One region of the Candidatus Rhodoblastus alkanivorans genome, then DNA from elsewhere that is predicted to be linked to it. Evidence: predicted binding sites of a transcription regulator. Region 1 holds the regulator's gene; each other region holds the start of a gene.
What was found. The regulator LexA, encoded in region 1, represses DNA repair genes until DNA is damaged. The targets are predictions, from matches to a motif close to TGTTCNNNNTGTGTTCNG.
Positions count from the first base shown of each region.

Region 2: a site for LexA is predicted at 1,437-1,454, ahead of radA (DNA repair protein RadA). Genes of this name have one in related genera too.
Region 3: a site for LexA is predicted at 1,783-1,800, ahead of recA (recombinase RecA). Genes of this name have one in related genera too.

Region 1 covers NZ_JAIVFP010000001.1:2,239,960-2,247,244, reverse strand. Annotated here, with positions in the region: gene K2U94_RS10565 (hypothetical protein) at 1-45, opposite strand, end outside; gene K2U94_RS10560 (helix-turn-helix domain-containing protein) at 341-793, shown strand; gene lexA (transcriptional repressor LexA) at 1,157-1,861, shown strand; gene cynS (cyanase) at 2,106-2,594, shown strand; gene K2U94_RS10545 (ComEC/Rec2 family competence protein) at 2,604-4,868, opposite strand; gene gltX (glutamate--tRNA ligase) at 4,983-6,431, shown strand; gene gltA (citrate synthase) at 6,580-7,285, shown strand, end outside.
Region 2 covers NZ_JAIVFP010000001.1:2,690,398-2,697,682, reverse strand. Annotated here, with positions in the region: gene radA (DNA repair protein RadA) at 1-1,414, opposite strand, end outside; gene rpsF (30S ribosomal protein S6) at 1,799-2,233, shown strand; gene rpsR (30S ribosomal protein S18) at 2,233-2,481, shown strand; gene K2U94_RS12415 (hypothetical protein) at 2,628-3,620, shown strand; gene rplI (50S ribosomal protein L9) at 3,657-4,220, shown strand; gene K2U94_RS12405 (replicative DNA helicase) at 4,510-6,009, shown strand; gene alr (alanine racemase) at 6,019-7,185, shown strand.
Region 3 covers NZ_JAIVFP010000001.1:2,939,987-2,947,271, forward strand. Annotated here, with positions in the region: gene K2U94_RS13555 (glycosyltransferase) at 1-1,528, shown strand, start outside; gene recA (recombinase RecA) at 1,860-2,936, shown strand; gene alaS (alanine--tRNA ligase) at 3,095-5,749, shown strand; gene K2U94_RS13570 (AAA family ATPase) at 5,768-6,619, opposite strand; gene K2U94_RS13575 (transporter) at 7,044-7,285, shown strand, end outside.

The DNA.
Region 1 (7,285 bases):
GGCTGCTGCGTCGGCGATGACGGCGATGGGAAGGAAGTCCCTCACGCTACTTTCTCGGGGAACAGTTCTGCAAGGAGACGCTGACGAAGTTCGTCCGCACGTCGGCTGTGGCGTGCTCCTTTCAACGCCTTTTCCGCGGTTTGCCTGTTAACGCCGGCTGCATTACACCAAGCATTGAGGCTGGAATTTCGCGCGACTAATGCCGCGCGGACGGTCTGATACAGATCGTCTGACCCGGCAATTGTAATTACGAGAGGGAGGGTGCGAACGATTTTGGGCATTGCGCCGCCTAATGTCTTATTTCGGTGCATTTTGTTCAGAATAACGCACATTTCGGTATATGGCAAGCGACTACGACGATGCCAGACTGGCGGAGGCGCTACGCGCCGTGATAAAGAAAAAGCGAGTCTCAATGAAACTAATTTCGGAGAAATTAGGGATTTCGTATCGCACTGTTCAGAATTACATAAATGGTGAAAACCGTATTCCTGCCGATTTTTTCTTGCGTCTGGCACATTTGTTGCGCATAGACGCGGACTATTTTATATATGGCGACTTTCGACCGCACCATTCCGATCTTTATGACGCTGTTTGCGGATCGCTTATTGAGCTTGGCCTTATGCCATCTTTGGGGCCTGAGACGCCTCAGCACGAGCGCGAAAAGGCATTAACACTGGCGGCCCGAATGACAGCCGATTTGGAGGCCCGATATGATCGCTTTCGGGCAGAAGGCGCGTTCGGTCCCTTCGTCTCGCACCTTTCGTTTGGGCGCCGCGAAACCAAGACCGGTTGATGTTCGGCAAAATGTTCGCCAATCGTGGGATTTGGCGTAGCATGTTCGCCAATCCTTTTTGAAAATGTATAGAAAAATCAACAGCATCGCACATACGGAAAATCAGCCGAGTGTTCGCCAATCCGGTTTGGCGAACACTACACACCTACAAGGTTGTTATTAAAGAGATTTTCGAGTCCCGGCGTGCAATTACCGAATTCCGGGATTTGCAATTAATTTTACGCGCTCCAGCAGCAACCATCTCACATCTTTTCGATTGCAGAACCAAGCGCGAACATCTATCTTCCGTTCATGATTTGTATTGGCGTGATTCTGAAGCGCCAAAGCAACGCCGGATGCGGCAAGATTAGACAGGGCGCGGCCATGCTGACCAGGAAACAAAGCGAATTGCTTCGTTATATTCATGAGCGCCTGAAAGAGACCGGCGTGCCTCCATCCTTCGACGAAATGAAGGACGCGCTCGACCTGCGCTCGAAGTCCGGCATTCATCGCCTCATCATGGCGCTGGAGGAGCGCGGCTTCATCCGGCGCCTGCCAAATCGCGCCCGGGCGCTGGAAGTTTTGCGGCTGCCCGAGTCGTCAACCCCGGCGGCGCCGCGCGGCGGACGTTTCGCGCCAAGCGTCATCGAAGGCAATCTCGGCAAGACCCGGCCAGTCGTCGCGGGCGACCCCTCCGATTCGAGCCAGAACGTCGCCATCCCCGTCATGGGCCGCATCGCGGCCGGCACGCCGATATCGGCGCTGCAAACACGGTCCCACAGCATCGCCCTCCCCCCGGACCTGTTGTCCAACGGCGAACATTACGCGCTCGAAGTCCGGGGCGATTCGATGATCGAGGCCGGCATTCTCGACGGCGACACGGTGGTCATCAAGAAGCAGGAATCCGCCGAGTCGGGTGAAATCGTGGTCGCCTTGATCGACGACGAGGAGGCGACCTTGAAGCGCTTGCGCAAGCGCGGCGCCTCGATCGCGCTGGAAGCCGCCAATCCGGCCTATGAAACGCGGATCTTTGGGCCGGACCGGGTCCGCATCCAGGGCAAGCTGGTGAGCCTCGTGCGCAAATATTGAGCGGAGTTTTCGCGGACGACGGGAAAAGCGACGAAGAAACTCATGCATTATTTCAATATGTTAGATGGTTAATTGTTTCCCGTCGCGCCTTTAGCTCACGGTCGCAGTGACAGCCGGAAGGGTCGCTGCGCTGAATTTCTGGCGTTATTCCATGGACAAATTTTGAGCTCAGTTCTCTGGCGGGCCGGGGAATTGACGCTTAACCTCTGTGAAGGCGTTTTGTCCCTGGCAAAGGAGTATGCGCATGACCCGCGATCAACTCACCGAACGCATTCTCGACATCAAGCGCGAAAAACGCCTGACATGGCAGCAGATCGTCGAAGCGACCGGCGAAATGGCGGATGTGCTGATCGTCGGCGCGCTGCTCGGCCAGATGCGCCTTCCCGAGGCGCTCGCGGCCAAGTCTGCCGCTTTTCTCGGCCTGACCAAGTCGGAAGAGCGGATGCTGACCGAGGTTCCGATGCGCGGCCAGAATTCGCCGATGCCGCCGACCGACCCCCTGCTCTATCGCTTTTACGAACTGCTCATGGTCAATGGACCGGCGATGAAGGAACTGATCCAGGAGGAATTCGGCGACGGCATCATGTCGGCGATCGATTTCGACATGGCGATCGAGCGCCAGCCCGACCCCAAGGGCGACCGGGTCAAGATTTCCATGTCCGGCAAATTCCTGCCCTACAAATATTACGGCGCCGGCCCCGGCGTGCCGCCGAATGGCGCCAAGAACGGATAATCAATCCCGCTATTCCCGCGAATCGTCCTTCGTCGCGGGCGACTCCGGCGCGGCGGCGGGACGCAATGGCGCAAGCGCCCGGCGGCGCGGCGCGCGTGACCAGGGGCGATCCTCGCCTGGCGCGCGGGTTGTGCGCCATTCCATGCCTTTCGGGCCGAAAGCCAGTGTCACCGCCCCGGTTTCCCGGAGCTTGCGGCGGTCGAGCAGAATTTTTGGCGTGCAATAGCTCGGCGCATAGAGCGGCGAAATGACGACCTGCGCCCGGGCGCAATCCTCATGGAAGGCTTCGCCGTCGAGCACCAGGGCCGCCGCTTCGCCATTGCGCATTACGCCGACGCAACCGAGCGTGTCGCAACGGCCGGCGGCTTCGGCTTCGGACGCCGGGCGCAGGTCGGCGTCGGCGCGCAGCCATTGTTCGGCGGCAAAGGAATCGCGCCTTTTGCCGAGAAGCGCGAGGCGCCCTCCGGCGTCGCGCAAAGCCGCATATTCCCCGGTCGGCGCCACGGCGAGATCGAAGCGCTGTCCGCTCGCCGCCCCCAACAGGCCCAGGCCGACCAGCGGCAGCGCCGTAAGCTTCATCAGCCGCGTCCGCCACAAGACGGCGGAGAGAACCGCGAGCGTCAGGCAGGCGATCGACCAGGGCGCGAAAGCCGGCAGGGCGATAGTCGCGCCCGGCGCCGACCCGATCCAACGCGCGATCGTCATGATCATGCCGACGCCCGCGCCGAGATAGGACCAAACCAAACCGTCCGCGCCGAAAGGCGCGAGCAACGCGCCGAGCAACGCCGCCGGCACCGCGAAAAGCTCGATCATCGCGAGCGTCAGCGGATTGCCGATGAGCACATAGGGATTCAATTCATGAAAGTCATAGGCCATGAAAGAGGCCGTCGCGGAGGTCGCGCAGAAGGTGGCGGCCAGTGCGCCGAACACGCGCAGGCGGCTGATTTCCCCCATATGGTCGGCGAGCCCCCGCGCTTCGCGCTCGGCCTCGGTCCCGACCGCCTTGGGCGCGGGATTTGGCCTCCCGCTCGCCGCGCCGCGCGATTCGTAAACCGCAATCAGCGCGGCGACGGCCGCGAAGGATAGCTGGAAACTCGCGCCAAGCAGCGCCTCCGGCTCCCAAGCGATCACCGCCAGCGCCGCGAAAGCGAGATTGCGCATGGAAAGCGCCGGCCGTTCGGCGATGACCGCGCCGAGCAGAATCAGGGTCATGAACAAAGCGCGTTCCGAGCCGACGCGCGAGCCGGTGAACAGGCCATAGGCCAGCGCCCCGAGCATGGCGAGCGCGGCCGACCATTTCTTGATCGGATAGTTCAGCGCGAGAGCGGGGAAGAGCGCCAGAAAACCGCGAAAGCCGACGAAGAAGATGCCCGCGACCAGGGTCATCTGGACGCCGGAAATGGTGATGATATGAAAAATCCCCGCCTTGGCGATGGTTTCCCGCGCCGCTTCCGAAAGGAGGTCGCGCTTGCCGGTGACCATCGCGGCGGCGATCGCGCCATTGTCGCCGCCTATGCGATCATAGACCCTCAACGCCAGCGCGTTGCGCGCGCGGTCCACCGCCGCATAGAGGCGCGGCCGCCAGTCCGCCGTCCGGGGCGCGGGAAGAGCCTCCGCCTTGCCCAGCACATTGCCGACGGCGCCGATGCGCTGAAAATAAGCGTCGCGCGCAAAATCATAGCCGCCCGGCAGCGCCGCGCGCGCCGGCGGCAGCAGCCGCGCCTTGATGGTCAGGAAATCTCCCGCGGCGAAAGCAGGAACGCCGCGCATGGTCAAGCGCACGCGATAAGGCGTCTGCTCCGGCGCGAGACGCTCGGCCTCGGTGACGCGCAGCAGGAAACGCGCGCCCTGGGGCCGGAAATCGACCTCTTCGACGAAGCCGGCAAGCTCACCGATGTAAATGCGATCCAGCACTGGCGCATCCACCCGCGCCGCGCGCCAGCCACCGGAGAACTCGCCCGCGGCCAGCGCCGCGAGGATGACAAACACGGCCGAAAGCGTACGCTGCTCGTGCGCAAGAAAAGCCAGCGCAGCAAACAGAACCGCCGTCGCCCCGACGACCCAAAGAACCGGCTCGGTCGGCGCGACGAGATAATAGATCGCGCCGGCGCCCGCCGCCGCCGGCAACCACAGGAAAGGCCGGCGCAGATCCCATTCCTGCTCCAAAGCGGCGGCAAAATACAGGCGCAGGGCGGCGAGCGCGGCGCCGGGCGAGAGGCGCAGCGCCGCAAGGCTACCAACCCTGTCCGTCAGCCCCTTGGGAGCGGACGCCATGCGATTGCCCCTTTTTCTGGCGACGAAGCCCATGCTACACGAACGCGCTGCGGCAAGACCACTCCCTTGGCCTCTCCCTCGGCCATTCCCCGCGCCGCCTCAGGTTTCATCGCAATGTCTCATTCCGTCGTCACGCGTTTCGCACCCTCGCCCACTGGCTATCTCCACATCGGCGGCGCGCGCACCGCTCTCTTCAACTGGCTCCTCGCCCGCCAGACCGGCGGCAGGATGCTGCTGCGAATCGAGGATACCGACCGCGAACGCTCGACAGATTCGGCGATCGCCGCGATCATCGACGGGATGAAATGGCTCGGCCTCGACTGGGATGGCGAGACCATCTACCAGTTCGCGCGCGCGGGACGCCATCGCGAGGTCGCCGAGGAAATGCTCGCCAGGGGCGCGGCCTATAAATGCTACGCGACGCCGGAAGAGCTCGACGAGATGCGCGAACTCGCACGCAAGGAGGGCCGCCCGCCGCGCTATGATGGGCGCTGGCGCGACCTCGGCGGCACCGAAGCCGAAAGCGACGCGATCGCGCAAGGCCGCAAGCCGGTGGTCCGCCTCAAGGCGCCGCGCGAGGGCGAAACGATCATCGAGGACAAGGTCCAGGGAATTGTCACCTTCCCCAACAAGGACCTCGACGACCTCATCCTGCTGCGCTCCGACGGCACGCCGACCTATATGCTCGCGGTGGTGGTGGACGACCACGACATGGGCGTGACCCAGATCATCCGCGGCGACGACCATCTGACCAACGCCGCGCGCCAGACCCACATCTATCAGGCGATGGGCTGGGACATTCCCGCCTTCGCCCATATCCCCCTCATTCACGGGCCAGACGGCGCGAAAATGTCCAAGCGCCACGGCGCCCTCGGCGTGGACGCCTATCGCGCCTTGGGCTATCTGCCGGAAGCCCTGCGCAATTATCTGGCCCGTCTCGGCTGGAGCCAGGGCGACCGCGAGTTTTTCTCGACCGACGAGCTGACCGAGGCCTTTTCGCTCGCCCAGGTGCATCGCTCGCCCGCGCGGTTCGACTATGCGAAGCTCGAAAACATGAACGGCCATTACATGCGGGCTATGGACGATTCCGCTTTGCTGGCGCAGTTCATCGTCGCCCTGCCCTATCTGCCCAATGGCGAGGAGATTGTGGCGAAGCTCGACGACGCCAAGCGAGCGCAGCTCGCCAAGGCCATGCCGGGCCTGAAGGAGCGCGCCAAGACCCTGATCGAGCTGGCGGACGGCGCGCGCTTCCTCTTCGCCGAGCGTCCGCTCGAATATGACGAAAAGGCGCGTTCCCTGCTCAATGAGGCCGGTCGCGCCCATCTGGCCGCGCTCGCGCCGAAGCTCGCCGCGCTGCCGGAATGGACGGCGCCGGCCGCCGAAGCGGCGGTGCGCGCCTATGTAGGAGAAACGGGAGCCAAGCTCGGCCAGGTCGCGCAACCCCTGCGCGCCGCGCTCACCGGCCGCGCGACGTCGCCGGGCATTTTCGATGTCCTGGAGACGCTTGGCTGCGACGAAAGTCTTGGCCGGATCACCGACGCCGCAGGCGCCTCTATCGTTTAAGATGCTGTCATCTTGAACCTGCCCGGACAATAAGCTACTCATTCGCAGTGCACAATATTAACGCGATTTTGCCGCTTTGCGTCCCGCGAATAGTGTTGCGGGGACGCGGCGGCGCGCCGTTTGCGGCGTCAGCGAAAAGGCGAACCTCATGAGCGAAACGGGTAAGTTTACATTCGGCGACAAGACCGTCGAAATGCCGATCAAGCACGGCTCGATCGGCCCGGCGGTCACCGATATCGCCAAGCTGTACAGCCAGACCGGCATGTTCACTTACGACCCCGGCTTCACTTCGACCGCAAGCTGCGAATCCAAGATCACCTATATCGACGGCGACGAGGGTGTCCTTCTCTACCGCGGCTATCCGATCGAACAACTCGCCGAGCACGGCGACTTCCTCGAAACCTGCTATGTCTTGCTTTATGGCGAATTGCCGACGGCCAAGCAGAAGGCGGATTTCGACTATCGCATAACGCGCCACACCATGGTTCACGAGCAGATGGCGCGCTTCTTCTCCGGCTTCCGCCGCGACGCCCATCCGATGGCGGTCATGGTGGCTTCGGTCGGCGCGCTCTCGGCCTTCTATCACGACTCGACCGACATTTCCGACCCGCAGCAGCGGGTGATCGCGACCATGCGCATCATCGCCAAGATGCCGACGCTGGCCGCCATGGCCTATAAGTACAGCATCGGCCAGCCCTTCATCTATCCGAAGAACGACCTCGACTATACGTCGAACTTCCTGCGCATGTGCTTTGCCGTTCCTTGCGAGGAATATAAGGTCAATCCGATCGTCTCTCGCGCGCTCGACCGTATCTTCATCCTGCACGCCGACCACGAGCAAAACGCCTCGACCT
Region 2 (7,285 bases), 450 kb from region 1:
TGGCGGCGCGCGCGCGGGGCGCGACGCCGCCGCGCCCAAGGGCTGCGATGTCGGCGATGACCTCGCCGATGTGGCGCACCGGGCGCTGGGCGATCCCGGCGATCTTGCCGCCGGCCTCGCCTTCCTGCGGCCCCGGCGGCGCCGCGGCGCGGGCAAAGCCGAGCTTGGCGGCTTCCTTCAGCCTCGGATTGGCGTGCGGCGCCGGGCGGATCGCCCCCGACAGCCCGACTTCGCCGAAGAAAACCGTGTCATGGGGCAGGACGGCGCCGGTGAGCGAGGAAACCAGCGCGGCCGCGGCGGCGAGATCGGCGGCGGGTTCGGAAATTTTCACGCCGCCCGCGACATTGAGATAGATGTCGTGCTGGCCGAGGCGGACGCGGCCGTGGGTTTCCAGCACCGCGACGAGCATCGACAGGCGATTCGGGTCCCAGCCGACCACGGCGCGGCGCGGCGTGCCGAGCGCGCTCGGCGCGACCAGGGCCTGAATTTCGACCAGAACCGGCCGCGTCCCTTCCATCCCGGCGAAGACGGCGGCGCCCGGCGCCGAGCCGTCGCGGCCCGCGAGAAAGAGCGCGGAAGGATTGGCGACTTCCGACAGGCCGGCGCCGGTCATTTCGAACACCCCGATTTCGTCGGTCGGACCGAAGCGGTTCTTCACATTGCGCAGGATGCGGAAGTGATGGGCGCCGTCGCCCTCGAAGGAAGCGACCGCGTCCACCATATGCTCGACCACGCGCGGGCCGGCGATCTGGCCGTCCTTGGTGACATGGCCGACGAGAATCACGCAGGCGCCGGATAATTTGGCGTAGCGGATCAGGGCCTGGGCGGCGCAGCGCACCTGGGTCACCGTGCCGGGCGTCGCCTCGGCGGTTTCCGTCCACATGGTCTGGATCGAATCGATCACGACCAGGGCAGGGCGGCGACCCGCCGAAAGCGTGGCGATGATGTCCTCGACCGAGGTTTCCGCCGCCAGTTCGACCGGGGCGTCGCAAAGCCCGAGCCGTTCGGCGCGCAGCCGAACCTGCGCCGCAGCCTCCTCGCCGGAAATATAGACGACGCGCTCGCCGCGCCGGGCGAGCGCGGCGCAGGCCTGGATGAGCAGGGTCGATTTGCCGATGCCCGGCTCGCCGCCGATGAGCAGGACCGAGCCCGGCACGAAGCCGCCGCCGGTGACTCGGTCAAGCTCGGCCATGCCAGAGAGCAGGCGCGGCGCGGGCTTCGATTCGCCCGTCAGGCCTTCGAGCGCGAACACCCGGCCTTTGCGCGCGCCGCGCGCGGCCAGGGCGCCGATGCCGGCTGAGGGGGCCTCTTCGACTAATGTGTTCCATTCGTTGCAGGCTTCGCATTTGCCCTGCCAGCGCGAGGCGACGGCGCCGCAGTTCTGACAGATGAAGGACGTGCGCGGCTTGGCCAAGACGGGAATCCGGAATCGAGATGAGAACAATTAAAGAACATAAAACGGGCGCCAAGTCCAGCTTCTGCGCGTCGAGCATGTCCAGCTTTTGCGCGTCGAGATTGTGATCAGGATGGATTTCGAGCGCGTCGAATGGATGCGCTTTTCGCTTGATCTCCGGCGAAATCGCGTTATAAGGCGCGCTTCGTTCCCTGGCCGGGGGCTGAACGGAAGGGCTGTGCGCAGTCAGGCTTTGAGCCGTCTTCCCGTGTTCCCGCCTTCGAAATGTTCTATCGAGCGGTTGGCGCACGCCAGAGCGAGATGGGAAAAATCACCGTCGGGCCTTTCTCCGGGCTCGAAGGGCTCCGCGCCGGGGTGGACGAAAGCATAGAGAAAGGCAAGCCCATGGCTCTTTACGAGCACATTTACCTTGCTCGTCCGGATCTCACCGCCCAGCAGGCGGAGGCCCTGACCGAGCAGTTCAAGACGACCATCGCCAATCTTGGCGGCTCGGTCGGCAAGGTCGAATATTGGGGCGTCAAGTCCCTGGCCTATCGGATCAAGAAGAACCGCAAGGCGCATTTCACCCTCATCAATGTGGACGCTCCGGCGGCGGCTCTGGCCGAGGCCGAGCGCCAGTGGTCGATCAGCGAAGACGTGTTGCGCTTCATGACCGTTCGCGTCGAGGCCCTTGAAGACGGCCCCTCCGCCATGTTGCGCAAGCGCGACGACGACGACCGCGGCGACCGTGGCGATCGCGGCGATCGTCCGCCGCGCGGCCCGGGCGGGCGCCCGCCGCGCCCGCGCCGTGAAGAATCCGCCGAAGGAGGACAATTCTGATGACCGTCGCCGCCGCCGGACCCGCCCGCCGCCCGTTCTTCCGCCGCCGCAAGACCTGCCCGTTCAGCGGTCCCAATGCGCCGAAGATCGACTATAAGGACACCCGTCTTCTGTCGCGTTATATTTCCGAGCGCGGCAAGATCGTGCCCTCGCGCATCACCGCCGTCTCGGCCAAGAAGCAGCGTGAACTGGCCCAGGCCATCAAGCGCGCCCGCTTCCTCGGCCTGCTGCCTTACGTGATCGTCTGACGAAAGCGCCGCGGAAAAACTGACGCGGCGCCTTCACAAAGTTGGGGCAGGCTTTGACCTGCCTCTAACCGCCCCTCGCACGACCCCGACAAGCGGATGCCGGTATTCGGATCCAGGTCGTGCGCAGGAACACGGGACAGCTCGGGATGAATGACAACAATCCGCCGGCTACTTGGGCCGATCGGGCCGTGGGGGTCGGAGCCGGCCTCGCCAGCGCCCTTCTGTTCGTGGTTTCGAGCCGCGGCTCCAGCCTCGCGATGGCGCTCGCCTATTTCTCGCCGCTGCCCATGATCATCGGCGGCGCGGGCTTTTCCTTTCCCGGCGCTCTGTTCGGAGCGGCCGCCGGCGTGGCTCTGCTCGCCTTCGCCGCGCAACCGCCTTTCGCGCTCGCCTTTCTGTTCGGCTTCGCGACGCCCGCCCTCGTGCTCGCCGGCCTGATGCAGGTTCGTTTGCGCTCCCGCGACCCCAACCCGGCGGCGCAGCGCTTCGTCACGCCGGGCGAGATGCTGGCGGCGATCGTCGGCCTGGCGATCCTGGTCGCCGCTTTCGGCGTCGGCAGCCTGCTCGTCCATTATCACGGCTTCGAGCCGGCCATGAAAGCCGTGATGAAGCATTTCGCCCCGGCGCTCGACGAGGTCGTCAAAGGCCTTGCTCCGGTGTCGGACGATTTCGACGCCGTGGCGATCAAGCGGCTCGTGATCATGAGCGCGCCGGCGGGCGTCGCCGCCTCGCAGACATTGCTGCTCGCCGCCAATCTCTGGCTGGCCGCGCGCACCATCGAGATTTCCGGCCGGCTGCGTCGTCCCTGGCCCGACCTGCCGGAAAATGTCGTCCTGCCCCGCTTCGTCGCGCCGGTCTTCCTGATCGCCGCCGGCCTCGCCTTCAATGGCGGGTTCGTGGCGGTATTCGCGGGAATTGTCGCCGCCGCGAGCGGCTTCGGCCTCGCGCTCCATGGACTCGCCGCCCTGCACGGCCTCACCCGCGACGTTTCGCTGCGCAGCGCCTGGCTCGCGGCGCTCTATGCCGCCGTGGTCATCCTCGAGCCGTGGTCCGTAATCGTCCTCGCTGTGTTCGGCTTGGTGGAATCCGCCTTTTCGCTGCGCGCGCGCAAGGCGCGCCGAATGAAAACCCAAGGTTGAAATTACACAAACAACTGATCGAACGGAGATCGAACCATGGAAGTCATTCTGCTTGAACGCGTCGCCAAGCTCGGCCAGATGGGCGAGGTCGTCCGCGTCCGCGACGGCTACGCCCGCAATTTCCTGCTGCCGCGCCACAAGGCCCTGCGCGCCACCGAGGCCAACCGGAAGCAGTTCGAGAACCAGCGCGCGCAGCTCGAAGTCCGCAACCTCGAACGCAAGGGCGAGGCCCAGGGCGTGGCCGAGAAGCTGGACGGTCAGGTCTTCATCATCCTGCGCCAGGCGGGCGAATCAGGCCAGCTCTATGGCTCGGTCTCGACCCGCGACATCGCGGAAGCGGCGACGGCCGGCGGCTTCACCGTCGAGCGCCACCAGATCCTGCTCCACACCCCGATCAAGACCCTCGGCCTGCACAAGGCGCCGGTCCATCTGCACCCGGAGGTCGATGTCGAGATCGTCGTCAATGTCGCCCGCTCCAATGAGGAGGCCGAGCGCCAGGCCAAGGGCGAATCGGCGACCATCCGCGAGGAGACCTCGATGGCCGATCTCGGCCTCGAAGTCGGCGCGGCCCTGGCTGAAGCCGGCGACGTCGAGCTCTGATTTTCTGGCGAATTTCGTCAAAAATACCAGCCCGGCGGGCGCGATCCCGCCCGGCTTTTTTGCGCGTGGCGCCAGCGCCCGGGTCAAGCGAAATCCCCGTGATCGGCTAGGCCGTGTTCCGGCCGTGTGGATAACGAGGACGGCCCCGCGCCGCTAAAGATTTGTTTACCCTTTCGGCCCCGGTCCGTGGCACAAGATTTCAGCGATTGCGTATTCCGTCGCAACACTCCGATAATTCCCAACGATTCGTCGCGGCGGCCCGGCCGTCGCGACAGGAATGGCGCTTTTCATGGCCGCACTGGAAAAAAGAACCGACCGCGCCCTGATGGCGGTCGCCGCCCCCGAGGCTTCCGTCCGTATGCCGCCCGCAAATCTCGAGGCGGAACAGGCGCTGCTCGGCGCGATTCTCGTCAATAACGACGCCTTCGACCGCGTTTCCGACTTCCTCAGGCCCGAACATTTCGCGGAAGAGCTGCATCGCCGCATCTATGAGACCGCGGGCCAGCTCATTCGCGCCGGCAAGCTCGCGACTGCGGTCACGCTCAAGACATTTCTCGGCGACCACGACCTCGGCGGCATGACCATTCCGCAATATCTGGCGCGGTTGGCGGCCGAGGCGACCACGATCATCAACGCGATCGATTACGGCCACGCCATCCACGATCTCGCCGTTCGCCGCGAACTGATCAATATCGGCGGCGACGTCGTCAACACGGCTTATGATTCGGACGTCGATCACAGCCCGCGCGCCCAGATCGAGGAGGCCGAGCGCAAGCTTTACGCCATTGCCGAGACCGGGCGTTACGAGGGCGGCTTCCACCGCTTCTCCGACGCTTTGGCGAGCGCGGTGGACATGGCCGCCAAGGCCTGGGAGCGCGAGGGCGGGCTTTCGGGCCTCGCCACGGGCATGCAAGACCTTGACCGCATGATGGGCGGGCTCCAGCCCTCCGACCTCATCATCGTCGCCGGACGACCCGGCATGGGCAAGACGGCGCTTGCAACCAATATCGCCTTCAATGTCGCCCGCGCTTTTCGCGGCGAGACGCGCCCCGACGGCGGCCATGTCACGCTCAACGGCGGCGTCGTCGGCTTTTTCTCGCTGGAAATGTCGTCCGAACAGCTCGCCACCCGCATCATCGCCGAACAGGCCGAGGTGCCCGGCTACAAGATCAGGCGCGGCGACATCACCGAAACTGAATTCCACCGCATCTCGCAGGCCGCGCGGGAGATGCAGTCGATTCCCTTTTTCATCGACCATACCGGCGGCATCTCCATCGCCCAGCTCACCGCCCGCGCCCGCCGCCTCAAACGCCAGCGCGGCCTCGACCTGCTGGTGGTCGATTATTTGCAACTGCTTTCGGGTTCGCGTTCGCGCAGCGACAACCGCGTCCAGGAACTGACCGAAATCACCACTGGAATGAAGGCCTTGGCGAAGGAATTGAACGTGCCGATCATCGCACTGTCGCAATTGTCGCGTCAGGTGGAGGCGCGCGACGACAAGAGGCCGCAACTGTCGGACCTGCGCGAATCCGGTTCGATCGAACAGGACGCCGACGTTGTGATTTTCGTCTATCGCGAGGAATATTATCTGAAAAACAAGCAGCCGCGCGAAGGCACGCCGGAATTCCACGATTGGCAGAACGAGATGGAGCGCGCCCATGGCAAGGCCGAGGTGATCATCGGCAAACAGCGCCACGGGCCGACCGGCACGGTGGAGCTTGCGTTCGAGGGCGAATATACTCGGTTCAGCGATCTCGCGCGCGACGACCACCTGCCAGCGCATATGTGAGGATGTTTCATGCCGGATGAGCCCGCCGCAGATGACGCCCGCGCGACGGGGCAGGCCATCCTCAGGGTCGATCTCGACGCCTTGGCCGAAAACTGGCGCCGTCTCGCCGATCGCGCCGAGGGCGCGGAATGCGCGGCGGTGGTCAAGGCCGACGCCTACGGGCTGGGGATCGCGCCGGTCGCGCGGGCGCTGCTGGAGGAAGGCTGCGAGACGTTTTTCGTCGCCCATCTTTCCGAGGGCGAAATCCTGCGCCAGATCGCGCCGGAGGCGCGCATTTTCGTGCTGAACGGCCTGGCGCCCGAAGCGTGCCCGTTGTTCGTCGCGTCGCGGCTCATTCCGGTGCTCGGCTCGTTGCCGGAAATTTCCGAATGGGCGGATTTCTGCCGCGAGGAGGGCGCGCTCCATCCGGCGGCCATCCATATCGACACCGGCATGAACCGCCTTGGTCTCGGCATGAGCGACCTGCGCCGCGCCAGCGATCTGATGACAGCCTTCTCGCCGGTCCTGGCGATGAGCCATTTCATCTCCGCCGAGGATATGTCGGCGCCGCGCAACCGCTTGCAGATCGAGCGTTTCGAACAGGCCTGCGCCGAACTGCCGCCGATGCCGGCCTCATTGTGCAACTCGTCCGGCATGTTTCTCGAGGAAGCGCCCTTTCTCGACCTCTGCCGGCCGGGCTACGCCCTTTACGGCGGCAATCCGACGCCCGGAAACGACAATCCGATGAGGCGAGTCATCGATCTTTCGACGAATGTCCTTCAGGTTCGCGACGTCGCGGCGGGCGAGACCGCCGGCTATAACGCGCGCTGGACGGCGCCGAGCCGCCGGCGGCTCGCCACCATCAATCTCGGCTATGCCGACGGGTTTTTGCGCAGCGGCGCGGAGGGCCCGCTCGGTGTCGATGTCTTCGCCGCCGGCCATTATTGCCCGGTGGTCGGCCGCATCTCGATGGACCTGGCGATCGTCGACATCAGTGAGACGGCCCCGCTCAAGCGCGGCGACCGGGTTGAGGTTCTGGGCCCCCAGATCTCGATCGACGAACTCGCCGCGCAATCGGGCACGATCGGCTACGAAATCCTGACCCGCCTCGGCCCGCGCTTCCGCCGCGAATATGTTCGGTCCGCAGAAAATATTGCAAGACAAGACGATATCGAAGCATCTTCATCTTCAGAGTGAGGTTCGATATGGGCCAGCCTTTGGCCAAGGCCGGCGTTCCAGCGGTTCGCGGCGCGCGCCGGTTCGGGGGCTTGTGCCAGTCGAAAGCACGAGTGCAGCG
Region 3 (7,285 bases), 700 kb from region 1:
CGGGGTAGCTCAAGGATATTTCCGCGACGAACCGCCGACGCGTTATGCTTATGCTTATCCACGCGACGTTGATTATGTCGCAGGATGTTTCTTTTGCATATCGGCTGCGGAATTCCGTGAATTTAACGGATTCGACGAGTGCTTTTCACCCGGCTACTATGAGGAAACTGATTTATCGCTCCGGTTGTGGCGGGCTGGAAGACGCTCGAGGGTGTATCCTGACGTTCGAGTCTATCATCTCGAATATGGCGCGTTCTCAGCGGAAAGACCTCGCGCCTCGGTCGAATTGATGGAGCGAAACCAGCCAATCTTCGCGCAGAGGCACAAGGATTTCCTGGACAAAAGACCAGAGATCGCGCACGCGCCCGCCTGCCCCGTTCGGTATGACACCAATCGCCTCAGCGTCTTATTCATTGAAGATCGCATTCCCTCGCAGCGACTGGGGTCGGGCTACGGACGCGCAGAACTTGTCGTGCGTGAATTGCTCAAAAGATTCGACGTCGATATTTTTGCTTGCCACCAAATAGAAGACGACATTTTACCAATCGGGTTTAAGTATCTTAATATTTGGTACGGCCCAGCACACTCCAAACTTGATGACATCCTACAACGCCGCCACTACGACGTGGTTTACATAGGGCGCCCACACAATATATCACGCTATGAGGATGTGTTACGTAACTGGAGGCGCGGGGGCGGTACTATTATTTACGATACGGAGGCTGTTTATACTGTTCGCGATGTTTCCCGTGAGCAACGACTCGAAAGTTACGTTGAAATCGCGAGCAGCCCGAAATTCGCCGAACTGCTTGCTACTGAGTTGGAGCCAGCGAAGATTGCTGACGTCGTCATTGCCGTCAATGCGCACGAAACAGCCATCCTAAGGCAAAACCTCACTCAGACAGTCCACACCATCGGTCACTATATGGCAAATCGTCCCACGGCGACGGCGGCCAAGGATCGATCCGGGCTCTTGTTCGTAGGATCGCTGGCGGACGCGCAATCACCGAATTACGATAGCCTTGTTTGGTTTCTGGACCATGTTTGGCCGAAAATCCTCGCCGCTCGGCCGGCAGAATCGCTCCGCATTGCGGGCTACACGCGCGAAGAGACGCCGCTTGAGCCGCTCCTTCGCGACGGGGTTACGCTCGTTGGCCATGTCGAGGACCTTACCGACGAATATGCGCGCGCTCGCGTTTTCATCGCGCCGACCCGTTTCGCAGCTGGCGTACCCTTCAAGGTTCACGAGGCGTTCAGCTTTGGACTGCCTGTGGTAACCTCCCGGCTCATTGGCGAGCAGGTCGCAATCGACGGCTCGTTCGGCGGTTCTCTCGCGGCGACCGTAACGGACGATGGCAGCGAATTCGCGCAGGCCTGCCTCCAGATATTGCAGGACGAAAATCTCTGGAAGGAGAAACGGGCCGAGGCAATTGCTTACATGGAAGCGTATTGCAATCCGTCCAAGCTCGACATTGTGATCAACGCGCTTTTTGGCGCTATTCGACCCAGACCGCTCTCATCCGACTAATCTGAATGTTCTACAACCCTAATCTGACACACGGCGGAGGCGATTTCGCTTTGGCCTTTCCACCGCGCGCGCAACTGCCGTGGGAACAGCATGCTATAGTGAAATAGGGGCGAGAAGGTCAGGTTTCCGCGATGGAATTCTGGATGAGGGATGGCGCGCCACCATACCTGACCCGATTGATCCTAGGCCCCCGCACATTCGATCCTCCGCAAGAAGAGATTGCTCTGCGATCTTGAGCAAAATCGCTTGCGCCGCAGAACAAATCATGTACATTTGCAACCTACAAGCTGATTGCGCGGCGGGCCGCCGGCATGCCAAAAGGATGAAGCTGATGTCGCAAGCGAATCTCCGCCTCGTGGAAGGAACCTCCGTGGACAAGACCAAGGCTCTCGACGCCGCTTTGGCTCAGATCGAACGCGCCTTCGGCAAAGGGTCGATCATGCGGCTGGGCAAGAACCAGGCCGTCACGGAAATCGAAACCATTCCCACTGGTTCGCTCGGGCTCGACATCGCGCTCGGCGTCGGCGGCCTGCCGCGCGGCCGCATCGTCGAAATTTTTGGGCCGGAATCCTCCGGCAAGACCACGCTCGCTTTGCACACCATCGCCGAAGCGCAGAAGAAAGGCGGCGTCTGCGCCTTCGTGGACGCCGAACATGCGCTCGACCCGGTCTACGCCCGCAAGCTCGGCGTCCATCTCGACGATCTGCTGATCTCGCAGCCCGACACCGGCGAACAGGCTCTCGAAATCACCGACACTTTGGTCCGCTCCGGCGCCGTCGACGTGCTCGTGGTGGATTCTGTCGCCGCCCTCGTGCCCCGCGCGGAGATCGACGGCGAAATGGGCGAGGTGCAACCTGGCCTTCAAGCTCGTCTCATGAGCCAGGCCCTGCGCAAGCTCACCGCCTCGATCTCCAAGTCGCGGACCATGGTGATCTTCATCAACCAGATCCGCATGAAGATCGGCGTGATGTATGGCTCGCCGGAAACCACCACCGGCGGCAACGCCCTGAAGTTCTATGCCTCGGTGCGCCTCGACATTCGCCGTATCGGCGCGATCAAGGACCGCGAGGAGGTGATCGGCAACCAGACCCGCGTCAAGGTCGTCAAGAACAAGGTCGCGCCGCCCTTTAAACAGGTCGAATTCGACATCATGTATGGCGAAGGCGTCTCGAAATACGGCGAATTGGTCGACCTGGGCGTCAAGGCGGGCGTGGTCGAGAAATCCGGCGCGTGGTTCTCCTTCGACAGCCAGCGTCTTGGCCAGGGCCGCGAAAACGCCAAGACTTTTTTGAAAGCGAATCCGGAGGCCGCCGCCCGGATCGAGCAGACCATCCGCGAGAACGCGGGCCTGATCGCGGAGCGCATTCTCGACAATGTCGAGCCCGGCGCCGACGATCACGATTCCTGACGAGTCGCTCTGCGCGAAATCGCCGGAGCGAAGATAAATCGGCCGCCGCTCTCGACAGACCCTTGGCCTGCCTATAGATATTTTCGCCCGCTCCGCCCTGGATTTGTCGTGGCAATGAGGGGCGAGCGCGGAACGAGGCGGTAGATCGAGAGTATTCCATGAGCGGCGTCAACGAAATCCGGTCCACTTTTCTCGATTATTTCGTCAGAAACGGCCATTCGGTTGTCCAGTCCTCGTCGCTGGTGCCGCGCAACGACCCGACGCTGATGTTCACCAACGCCGGGATGGTTCCGTTCAAGAATGTCTTTACCGGCGCGGAAAAGCGTGATTACGTCCGCGCCACCTCGTCGCAGAAATGCGTGCGCGCGGGCGGCAAGCACAACGATCTCGACAATGTCGGCTATACCGCCCGGCACCATACTTTCTTCGAAATGCTCGGAAACTTCTCCTTCGGAGATTATTTCAAAGAGCAGGCGATCCTGCTCGCCTGGGACCTGATCATCAAGGAATTCGGCCTGCCCAGGGACCGGTTGCTGGTCACGGTCTATCACGACGACAACGAAGCCTTCGGCCTATGGAAAAAGATCGCGGGCTTTTCGGACGACCGGATCATTCGTATCGCGTCGAGCGACAATTTCTGGTCGATGGGCGAGACCGGCCCCTGCGGCCCCTGCTCCGAAATCTTCTATGACCAGGGCGAGGCCCTGCGCGGCGGTCCGCCCGGCAGCCCGGACGAGGACGGCGACCGTTTCCTGGAATTCTGGAATCTCGTCTTCATGCAATATGAGCAGGTCGCGCCGGGCGAGCGCATTCCCCTGCCGCGCCCTTCGATCGACACCGGCATGGGCCTCGAACGCATCGCCGCGCTGATGCAGGGCGTCCATTCCAATTTCGATATCGACCTGTTCCGCGCCTTGATCCGCGCCGTCGCCGACGCCACAGGCGTCGATCCCGACGGGCCGATGCAGGCCAGCCATCGCATCATCGCCGACCATCTCCGCGCCTCGGCTTTCCTGGTCGCGGACGGCGTCCTGCCGGCGAACGAGGGCCGCGGCTATGTTTTGCGCCGCATCATGCGCCGCGCCATGCGCCACGCCCAGATGCTCGGCGCCCGCGATCCGCTGATGTGGCGCCTCGTTCCCGCTCTCGTGCGCGAAATGGGCGCCGCCTTTCCCGAACTCGGGCGCGCCCAGGCGCTGATCGAGGAAACGCTGAAACTCGAAGAGACCCGCTTCCGGGTGACGCTCACGCGCGGCCTCGCCATCCTGGACGAGGAATCCCGGAACCTCCATGAAGGCCAGAACCTCTCCGGCGACGTCGCGTTCAAGCTTTACGACACCTATGGCTTCCCGCTCGACCTCACCCAGGAGGCACTTCGCGCGCGAAAAATCGGCGTGGACAAGGATCGTTTCGACACCGCCATGGCGCGCCAGCGCGCCGAGGCCCGCAAGGCCTGGACCGGCTCCGGCGAAGCCGCCACCGAATCCGTCTGGTTCGCGATTAAGGACAAGGTCGGCGCGACGGAATTTCTCGGCTACGAGGCCGAAAGCGCCGAAGGCATTGTCGTCGCTTTGCTGCGCGACGGCGTCGAACAGGACACGCTGAGAGCCGGCGAGAAGGGTTTTCTCGTCCTCAACCAGACGCCGTTTTATGCGGAATCGGGAGGTCAGGTCGGCGACACGGGAATTCTTCGCGCAGGGGCGACCCGGATTCGCGTCGAGAACACCGTGAAAAAGGTCGGCGATCTTTTTGTCCACGACGTCGTCGTCGAACAGGGCGAGGTCAAAAACGGCATGGCGCTCGAACTCGAAGTCGATCACGAGCGCCGCACGGCGATCCGCGCCAACCATTCCGCGACCCACCTGCTGCATGAGGCGCTGCGCGAAGTTCTCGGCGACCATGTGGCGCAAAAAGGCTCGCTGGTGGCGCCGGACCGGCTGCGCTTCGACTTCGCCCATCCCAAGCCGGTCACCGACCAGGAGCTGGCGGAGGTCGAGGACATCGCCAATCGCGTAATTCTTGAAAACGCCCCCGTCGCGACCCGCCTTATGGCGGTGGATGAGGCGATCACGTCCGGCGCGCGCGCATTGTTCGGGGAAAAATACGGCGACGAGGTTCGCGTCGTTTCCATGGGAGCCGGCGCCCGCCACCCCTTCTCGATCGAATTGTGCGGCGGTGTCCATGTTTCGCGCACCGGAGACATCGGTCTGGTGTCGATCGTCGGCCGCAGCGCGGTCGCGGCCGGCGTGCAACGCATCGAGGCCAAGACGGGAGAGGCGGCGCGCCGCCATCTCAACGCCGAGGCGCGGGTCCTGCACGATCTGTCCGGCCTGCTGCGAGCGCCCGTGGAGGACGCCGCCGACCGGCTGTCGGCGCTTCTGGAAGAGCGCAAGAAGCTTGAGCGCGAACTGGCCGAGGCCCGCAAGAAGCTTGCTATGGGCGGCGGCGCCGCGAGCGAACAGCCCATTCAAGAAATCGCGGGCGTGAAGCTTTTCTCGCGGGCGATTTCGGGCGTCGAGATGAAAGATCTCAAGTCGCTGGCCGATGAGGCGAAGCAGTCGATCGGCTCGGGCGTTGTCGCCATCATCGGCGTCGCCGAAGACGGCCGCGCTGGCGTCGTCGTCGGCGTCACCCCCGACCTGACCAAGAAATTCAACGCCGTCGACTTCGTGCGCCTTGCGTCGGAGAAGCTCGGCGGCAAGGGCGGCGGCGGACGGCCAGACATGGCGCAGGCCGGCGGCCCAGACGGCGCCGCGGCGGACCAGGCGCTCGCGGCCATCGCCGAAATGCTGGAGCAGCGCGCCGCCTCCTGACGAGGTCTCGCCGCCGGATCAGCGATGCTCGCGACGATGCAGGAAGGCGAGCCGCTCGAACAGATGCACGTCCTGCTCGTTCTTGAGCAGGGCGCCATGCAGCGGCGGAATGAGCTTGGACGTATCGCTCTCGCGCAATTGCTCGGGCGTGATGTCCTCGCTCAGCAGCAGCTTCAGCCAATCGAGCAATTCCGAGGTTGAGGGCTTCTTCTTGAGGCCGGGAACCTCGCGCATCTGGAAGAACAGACGCAACGCCTCTTCGACGAGATTTTTCTTCAGGCCTGGGAAATGCGCGGCGACAATGGCCTCCATCGTCGGCTTGTCGGGAAATTTTATGTAATGGAAGAAACACCGCCGCAGGAAGGCGTCGGGGAGTTCCTTCTCATTGTTCGAAGTGATGATGACGAGCGGGCGCCGCGTGGCGCGCACCGTTTCGCCCGTCTCGTAAACGTGGAACTCCATGCGGTCGAGTTCGAGTAGAAGGTCGTTGGGAAATTCGATATCGGCCTTGTCGATCTCATCGATCAGCAGCACCAGCCGCTCGTCGGCGGCGAAGGCCTCCCACAATTTGCCGCGCTTGATGTAATGGGCGATGTCTGCGACGCGCGGATCGCCGAGCTGCGAATCCCGCAAGCGAGAAACGGCGTCATATTCGTAGAGACCCTGCTGCGCCCGCGTGGTCGATTTGATGTGCCACGACAGCAGACGCGCCGATAGCGCACGGGCCACCTCCTCCGCGAGCACCGTCTTGCCCGTGCCCGGCTCCCCCTTCACCAGCAGCGGCCGCTCGAGCGTCAGCGCCGCATTGACCGCAACCTGCAAGTCCCTGGTCGCCACATAGGTGCTCGATCCCGCAAAACGCTTGTCCATTGACCACCCTTCGCCATGCGCCCGCAGCCGGACCGGAGGGCCACTTTGGCGCCGCAACAAGCGCTGGGCAAGCGGACGATCCGGCGCAAGCCGATTCGCGGCGCGCTCAAACCGCGATCGACGATCCGGCGGCGACAAAGCCCCCTACTTTCGAACGACATATCGTGAGTTGCACATGTTGCGACGCCACACTCATGCAAAAAAATGTGACATTTCTACAACTCAGGGCGATTGAATAACCCAAAATGGCGGAAACGTGGCCGGTGTGTCGCTCGGGTCCTATCCGAACGGGACTCGGTTTGCTTAACCTGTAGCCCTCGGATCACCCGTGCGAACGATATTGCGGTCTCCACCGAATACGCGGCACGGGAACGAAGTAAAATGCGTTTTCTTAGTAGCAGAAGCCCTCGGGAGGGGTATTCGAATGAACTTCAAGGCTAAACTCATTGGCGCCGCCATGGGCGCTCTCGGGCTCTGCGGCGTGAGCACCGCGGCGCTCGCCGGCTCCACCAACCCGCCGGGCGAGCGCGCCGGCCTCGACCTCGCGACCCCGCTGCCGGAAGGCGTCTACTTCGTGAACATCACGGGCGTGGGCAACTGGCGCGACGCGGTCACGGGCGCCGATTCGAACTTCTCGTACAACGTTCCGATCGTCGCCTGGTCGAC